2 regions of the Clostridium sp. BJN0013 genome follow, and region 1 is predicted to be linked to the other one. Evidence: a T-box and tRNA genes for the amino acid it is inferred to sense, from the RefSeq annotation. Region 1 holds a T-box; the other holds one or more tRNA genes.
What was found. The T-box of region 1 lies ahead of metG (methionine--tRNA ligase). A T-box ahead of a tRNA ligase gene usually reads a tRNA of that ligase, here a tRNA-Met.
Positions count from the first base shown of each region.

Region 2: it encodes a tRNA-Met, which carries the amino acid that the T-box ahead of metG (methionine--tRNA ligase) is inferred to sense. The anticodon was not compared.

Region 1 is NZ_CP162495.1:225,891-230,236, forward strand. It holds gene AB3K27_RS01355 (nucleoside recognition domain-containing protein) at 22-597, shown strand; gene AB3K27_RS01360 (spore maturation protein) at 627-1,145, shown strand; gene AB3K27_RS01365 (uracil-DNA glycosylase family protein) at 1,235-1,813, shown strand; T-box leader at 1,836-2,081, shown strand; gene metG (methionine--tRNA ligase) at 2,119-4,083, shown strand; gene AB3K27_RS01375 (TatD family hydrolase) at 4,235-4,346, shown strand, end outside.
Region 2 is NZ_CP162495.1:3,966,538-3,970,883, forward strand. It holds gene spoIIE (stage II sporulation protein E) at 1-2,153, opposite strand, end outside; tRNA gene AB3K27_RS20550 (tRNA-Met) at 2,424-2,500, opposite strand; tRNA gene AB3K27_RS20555 (tRNA-Met) at 2,514-2,589, opposite strand; tRNA gene AB3K27_RS20560 (tRNA-Leu) at 2,598-2,686, opposite strand; tRNA gene AB3K27_RS20565 (tRNA-Met) at 2,702-2,778, opposite strand; tRNA gene AB3K27_RS20570 (tRNA-Met) at 2,793-2,868, opposite strand; tRNA gene AB3K27_RS20575 (tRNA-Leu) at 2,876-2,964, opposite strand; gene AB3K27_RS20580 (S1 domain-containing RNA-binding protein) at 3,090-3,500, opposite strand; gene AB3K27_RS20585 (septum formation initiator family protein) at 3,680-3,952, opposite strand; gene yabQ (spore cortex biosynthesis protein YabQ) at 4,080-4,346, opposite strand, start outside.

The DNA.
Region 1 (4,346 bases):
AGATTAGAAAGTGAGTCAATTATGATCAATATTATATGGTTTTTTATTTTGGTTTTTGGAATAATATTTGGTATTATCTGTGGTAGAGGAGAAGAGGTATCTAAATCTATTATAGCTTCTTCAGATTCAACGGTAAAACTTATAATAAATCTTGTAGGAATAATGTGCCTTTGGTGTGGAGTAATGAAAATAGCAGAAAGAAGTGGACTTACGTATAAAATAGCCAAGCTTATGAAGCCAATATTGAAATTATTGTTTAAAAAAGCTGCTAAAGATGAAAAAGCCATGGGGGCAATAGTTATGAATATTACTGCCAACATGATGGGATTATCCAATGCAGCTACTCCTTTTGGAATAAAAGCCATGAAGGAATTAAGTCGTTTAAATAATGAAAAAGAAGAAGCCAGTGATGATATGGTTCTTTTTCTGATACTAAATGCAGCATGTATACAATTTTTACCTACTACGGTTATTTCCATTAGAGCTGCCATGGGTTCGAGAAATCCTGCAGAAACAATAATACCAGCGGTAATTAGTACTGCTATAGCTGCAATAGTTGGATTAATATGTTGTAGAATAATGGAAAAATATTTTTGATTGGTTTTATAATAAAAGGAGGAAAAATTTTGAGTTACATAATAAAGAGTATAATACCCATAATTATAGTGTCTGTAGTTACCTATGGAATAATAAAAGAAGTTAAAGTATATGAATGTTTTGTAGAAGGTGCTAAAGAAGGTATTGGTATATGTATTAGGATATTTCCATATTTACTGGCAATGCTATTAGCGGTAGGGGTGTTTAGAGAATCTAAAGCTTTAGATTATTTCATAGGATTTATAAAACCAATAGTAAACTTTATAGGTATTCCAGCAGAAGTAGTACCGCTTGTATTTATAAAACCTCTATCAGGAAATGGTGCTCTTGGCGTATTTAGTGAAATACTAAGTAATTTTGGGGCCGATAGTTATATAGGCAGGGTAGCTTCTGTAATTATGGGTTCCACAGAAACTATATTTTATACATTAACAGTTTATTTTGGAGCAGTAGGTATAAAAAAAATAAGACATGCCCTTTGGGCAGCTATAATGGCAGATTTGGTTTCAGTAATAATGGCAGTAACAGTGGTAAAAATTATGTTTTAATGAGATTTTTTCTATAAAAATATTATGTTTATTTTAAGTCATTAGTTGTATAATATAATTGATAATGGTATTTTGAGGTGAGATTGGAATTGTTGAAGTGGAGAGAATTATACGAAGAATGTATAAATTGTAAGAAGTGTGGTTTAGGTGATAATAGAATAAATATGGTTTTTGGAGATGGAAATCCTAAGGCAGGTATGGTGTTTATAGGAGAAGCACCTGGAGCAGATGAGGATAGGATAGGATTACCTTTTGTAGGAAGAGCAGGAAAACTTTTGACTAAAGCTCTTGAAGCACTGGATCTATACAGAAAGAGAGATTATTACATATGTAATATTTGTAAATGCAGACCTAAAAATAATAGAACTCCTTATGAAGATGAAGAAAAGACATGTCTTCCTTATTTAAGAAATCAAGTAGCACTTATAAAGCCTAAAATAATAGTTTGTCTTGGGGCTACCGCAATGGGCTGTATATTAGGGAAGGATTGGAGAATTACACGAGATAGGGGAAAGTGGGTTGAAAGAAAAGGATTTTATATAACTACTACTTTTCATCCTTCCGCTATATTGAGAGATGAGAATAAAAAACCTTTATTTTGGCAAGACTTAAAAAATATAAGAAAAAAATATGAAGAAGTATTTCAAGTAAAAAATGTTGACACATAAAAGTATATAACATATTATAGTGTTAAATACCATGAAGGAAAGAGTAGTAAATTAATTTTGTACAAAGAGAGTCGACAATTTGGTGAAAGTCGAAAGCAAAATAGTTTATGAATATGGCTCTGGAGTATACCATTTGAAGTAGTGAAATTAATATTAGGATGGTACGGCATCAACCGTTATATTGAAAGGTAATATTATTTACTTACAAATGTCTTTATTGTGAGATAAAGATGAAATAGAGTGGTAAAGCGTATTCTACGCCTCTATATGAAGAAAGTTTTCATATAGAGGTTTTTATTTTTAATATAAATTATAAGAGAAAGGAAGAAATAAACATGACTAAAGGAACATATTACATTACTACACCTATTTATTATCCATCGGCAAATCTTCATATAGGTAATACATATACTACTGTTGCAGCAGATGCCCTTGCTAGATTTAAAAGGATTACTGGTTATGATGTAATGCTTTTAACGGGTACAGATGAACATGGACAAAAGATTCAAAGACTGGCAGAGGCTAAGGGAGTTACTCCTAAAGAGTATGTAGATGAAATAGTGGCTGGAATTAAAGAATTGTGGGAAATAATGAATATAAAGTATGATAAATTTATAAGAACTACAGAAAAATATCATATAACGGCAGTTCAAAAAATATTTAAAAAATTATATGATCAAGGAGATATATACAAGGGAAATTATGAAGGATGGTATTGTACACCTTGTGAATCGTTTTGGACTGAAACTCAATTGATAGACGGAAAATGTCCTGATTGTGGCAGAGCAGTTGAAAAAGCTAAAGAGGAAGCGTATTTCTTTAAAATGTCAAAATATGCACCTAATCTTATAAAACATATTGAAACTCATCCTGAATTTATACAACCTGAGTCCAGAAAAAATGAAATGTTAAATAACTTCTTGAAACCAGGGCTTCAGGATCTTTGTGTTTCAAGAACTTCTTTTGACTGGGGAATACCTGTAACCTTTGATAACAAGCATGTAATATATGTATGGATAGATGCACTAGCAAATTATATAACAGCTCTAGGATATGGTAGTGAAGATGACAAGTTGTATAAAAAATATTGGCCGGCAAATGTACATTTGGTAGGTAAAGATATATTAAGATTTCATACAATTTATTGGCCTATAATGCTTATGGCTTTAGGAGAAGAAGTACCGGAAAAGGTATTTGGACATGGTTGGCTTCTAGTAGATGGAGGGAAAATGTCAAAATCTAAGGGAAATGTAGTAGATCCTGTAGTTTTAGTAAATCATTTTGGTACGGATGCAGTTAGATATTATTTGCTCAGAGAAATTCCTTTTGGTGCTGATGGACTGTTTAATAATGAGATATTCATAAAGAAAATTAACTCAGATTTAGCAAATGATTTAGGAAATTTATTATCAAGGACCTGTACTATGATAGAAAAATATTTTGATGGCATTATGCCAGCACCAAAAGAAAAGGAAGATATAGATGACGAACTTATAAGTTTAGCTTTGGATACACCTATAAAAATAGAGAAACATATGGATCATTTAAGAATACCCGAGGCATTAGACAACATATGGGAACTTATATCAAGAACTAATAAATATATAGATGAAACTACTCCATGGATATTAGCCAAAGATGAAAGTAAAAAGGATAGATTGGGAACGGTACTTTACAATCTTTCAGAATCATTAAGGATAATATCTGTATGCCTTTGTGCATTTCTTCCTGAAACCAGTGAAAAAATCTATAAACAGCTTAATGTAGAGGTTACATCTTGGGACAGCATAGCTTCTTTTGATGGAACTAGGTCAGGAACTAAAGTAAATAAAGGAGATATATTATTTCCTAGAATAGATGTGGATAAAAAGATAGAAGAGTTAAATAGTCTAAAAGAAGAAAAAAGTGCCCAGCAGAATTTTAAAGTAGAACCTATAAAAGAAGAAATAACCATAGATGACTTTGAAAAATTAGATCTTAGGGTTGCAAGAGTATTGGAATGTGAGGCCATAAAAGGCTCTAAAAAGTTACTTAAACTGCAGCTTGAATTAGGGCAGGAAAAAAGGCAGGTAATATCAGGTATATCTAAATATTATAAACCAGAAGAACTTTTAGGAAAGTATGTGGTGGTTGTAGCAAATTTAAAGCCAGTAAGATTAAAGGGAGAGCTCTCAGAAGGAATGATATTATGTGCAGCTTCAAATGATGACAGTAAATTATTTACAGTATCTATTCAAGGAGAACTTCCTACTGGGAGTATAGTAAAATAAATATAGAATTTCTAACTTGAATAAAGGTTAATTGAGAATTAAGAGAGAATAATTCAAGATTGTAGATTATTTTTTACAATTTGAAACTTTAATTCTTAATTAACAATATATCTATAGGAAGAATTTAATTTTAAAATGGAGAGGAGTCAATATGAAATTAAATATATTTGATGCCCATGCACATTATGATGATGAACAATTTGACGGGGATAGGAATATAGTGATAAATGAATTGAGAAAAAATAATATAGTTGGAGTATTAA
Region 2 (4,346 bases), 360 kb from region 1:
ATTATGTCTATATCAGGTTTATCTAATATGCCTATAGGAAGTGTCTTTGATTTTATTACTAGAATATCTTCTCCTCTCTTTATAAAACTAGCTGTAGCTCCAACTTTCATAAAGTCTATTTCTCCCTTATACAAATTTATACTGCTTAAATCTAATGTAGAAAATTTTTCATCCTCAGTAAATTTAATGCCCATGATAGAGTTAACTGTATTAATAGCAGTCATCTTATTAAAACCTGCCTTTGCAAATTTTTCTATAAGTTCAACGGCAGCACTGCTCTCTTCTCCCGCCTGAGGGCCAGATCCCATTCCATCACTTATAATTGTCATATAAGTACCATCTGGTAGTTTACAAAAACTATAGCTATCTCCATTATACTTTTCTCTATACTTACATTGGCTACTCACATGAGTGACAATATGGTACTTTGGAGTTTCTTCAAAAGTTACACTACAGCTATTAGCAGAAAAATTTATATCACAGCTATCTTTACTTAACGCCATAAGCTTCCCAGTTACATTATTAATTAAAGGTAATATTTTCTTTATACAATCTTGCTTTCCTCCGCAGGCCTCCATGGATAAATTTATAACTAGATGTTCATTTTTATCGTTAAAACAAAATACATCCTTGTACCGTATATTATTTTTATTTAAAATCCTCCGTATATTATTTTCTATTGATGAATTAAACCTTATATCTAAATTTAAATCCTGTACTATCTCACCTACAGTTTTCCCCATATTACCTATCTGATATGCCAATAATTCTCTGCATTCACTTAATCTACTCTTCCACATCTCATCTACAATATAATTATTTACAATTTCTTTAGTATTTTTTAAAAGCAAAGTTCTCCTGGTACATTTTTTTTGCAGTTCTTCTGGAATAAACTTTTTATTGTCCTGGTAGTTCTGTATTAATTCTAAAAATGCATTATAAGTATAAAAAGTCTCCCTTCTCCAACACATATTGTTCATATCACAATTTGAACAAACTCTATCTGCTAAATTTTCTATAAGTGCACTACTCTTAGTTTTCATAGTAAGTTTATCATTACTAGCCAACCTTGAAAGAACAGAAGATATATCATTAAGTACATGAGAAAAACTATCAAGCCTATGCATAAAAATAGATTTAATTTTATCTGCATAATTTTCTTTTAAATGTTCCTGCTTTTTTTGCCAATCTAATTCTAACTCTATTTTTCTATATATACTTTGCGGTATTGAAAAATATATAATACAGCTTATAAGTACCTCTATTATTTTAAACTGGGAACCTATATTAGAATACATCTTTAATACAGCAAATCCTATAATGTAGCCTGTACCACTCATCCATTTACCTGTTTCTCTAAACAGGCCTGATATAAGTCCACATAATCCATAAACCGAAACATAGGTCATCATATCATTAGATGTCACTCCTATTATTGTACCCATAGCTACACCAGCTGCAGCACCCGAAGCACTTCCCTTTACATAACCTAGTATAAGTATAAAAGTCAATGCCACTACATTTCTAATAGATACACCTTGAATAGCCGTTCCCCAAGTACCCGCTATAATTAATGAAGTAGTTATAGACATGCTAATTATTTCTTCACTACTATAAAGATGTCTAGTCTTTAATTGATTAAAACATATTATAGAATAATTAATAATAAAATATAATGGGAATATACACATAATTTCAAACATAGAATTTAAAATAGCCACTCCTGGTGAAATATTGACTACAAAAAATTTATAAGCAAAAAACTCTAAAAAAGTAATAGCAAAAAATAAAATTAACTTTTTAACCTTAATACTATTTTTTAATATATAATTTAAAGTTACTAATGTAATAGTTACTATACAATAAGAGGGAAGATATTTTATATTTCCATATATTGAAATATATCCGAGTAATGTACCAATTCCTGTTACTAATGCAGGTTTTCTTTTTCCACACAAAGCCATAGATATAAAAAAAGCTATTCCAAAAGGAGCCATAAGATTTACCATCATAACTCTTGACACTAAAAATCCACATAAAAAATAAAATATTAATTTTATTATATTCCTCAATTGTTCAAATTTACGGTTTTTTTCTTCACCTTTTAACTTTTCTGTTCTTTGATAAGTAACAACTTCTACTCCACATTGCATTATTATACCACCCACCTTATAAAATTACTGTTATTAATTATATCAATAACTAATGGAAATAAATGTCATAACATGAAATAATAGTATATTTTTTTTAGGACAATAATATCCATGTTTTTTATCAATTTTCACTTTAAGGCAGGTATATTAAAAACACTACTTATATTTTCCATACAAATCCTATAAAATTTTGAACATTATAAAATATTTTAAACATGTAACTCAAATATTATAGAATCGTAAAAAAGCTTGCAAAAATTTGCAAGCTACTGGTAGCGGAAATAGGAATCGAACCTACGACACTTCGGGTATGAACCGAATGCTCTAGCCAACTGAGCTATTCCGCCTTATATACAATTTTGGTTGCGGGGGAAGGACTTGAACCTACGACCTTCGGGTTATGAGCCCGACGAGCTACCAACTGCTCCACCCCGCGCTATATTTTGGTGCTGAAGACCGGAATCGAACCGGTACGGGTTTTAAAGCCCGCAGGATTTTAAGTCCTGTGCGTCTGCCTGTTCCGCCACTCCAGCTAAATTTTTTTTAAATGGTAGCGGAAATAGGAATTGAACCTACGACACTTCGGGTATGAACCGAATGCTCTAGCCAACTGAGCTATTCCGCCTTATTATACAATTTTGGTTGCGGGGGAAGGATTTGAACCTACGACCTTCGGGTTATGAGCCCGACGAGCTACCAACTGCTCCACCCCGCGCTATTTTTGGTGCTGAAGACCGGAATCGAACCGGTACGGGTTTTAAAGCCCGCAGGATTTTAAGTCCTGTGCGTCTGCCTGTTCCGCCACTCCAGCAATAAAGCCTCAATTTGACGACATAAGTTATTATATATGATAACTATTTTATTGTCAACCATTTTATGAAACTTTTTAATTTTGCAAAATAATAAAGAGGCACCTAGCCTCTTTAACTCACTTTACTAATAATTAGACGATTTTTTGTACCCTTTGCCTTTTGAATCCTGATGCTTTTTAATATCTTGAAATCTTTCTTCACTATCTTTCAAGAATTTAGATAACCTATCTTCAAAACTACCTTGATTATTTCTTGCTTTTTCCTTTTGCCAGTCTATTTCCTGAGGTCTCAAGCTTTTTTTATCTTTTTCCGCTTGTTTCATAGATAAACTTATCTTGCCATTATCATCAATAGAAATTATTTTTACCCTTATCTTATCTTTTTCCTTCAAATAATCTCTTATATTTTTAACATAGGTATCTGATACTTCAGATATGTGCACTAATCCCGTTTTACCATTAATGTCTACAAATGCTCCAAAACTGGTAATATTAATTACTGTACCTTCTAGTATGCTTCCTGCCTTCAAGGTCATATTAAAAAGACTCCTCCTTAAAAATAATACTATATAATATAATCTTTCTCTCCTCATTCAGAGTAGGACTCCTTGGATCCTTACCTGAAATTTTTTCTAATTCCACAACAATTTATCCTCCATAATTTCTGTAGACATTTAAAAGTCTACTTTTATTATTTATTATATATTAATGACTATCATTTCTTTTTGTCTATTACAGGAGTTTCACCTTGATTAATAAGACCTAATTTTTCTCTAGCTAATTTTTCTATGTAAGCATCAGATGTAGACATCTTAACTTCATCCTGTAATTTTTGATTTTTTTGTTTAATCCTAGTCTCTTCAGCCTTTCTCTCAGCAATCTGTTTTTTTATATTACACATAGTAATTTGTTGACTTATAAAAATATATACTACATATAGAATTATTAATAAAAAAAATATATTCTTCCATTTAATTCTTACTTTCATTAAATACTCACCAGTTTCCCATGATTTAAAATATTTATAGTATATACCTTTTCCAACCAACATTAATAATTTATTAACTACATAACATTATATTTATATTGTAATTTGATTTTTCATTTTCTTCAAGTTAATTTTTATAATTTTTTTTATTTTTTCGTATAATATTATAAATAATATACTGAAATGGATACCATAATATATTTATAATTATTCTAAAAGTCCTTCCCAATACTTTAAATAATCTCTTATGAAACTTTATAAACACATTGCTGAAAAATTTCATGTATATATATATGCCTACAGCTAACAATATATATGCATATATGCCCATATATGCATAATTAGTATAAAGTAAAAATACAAATACAACTATAGCCGTAAATATCCAAAATAA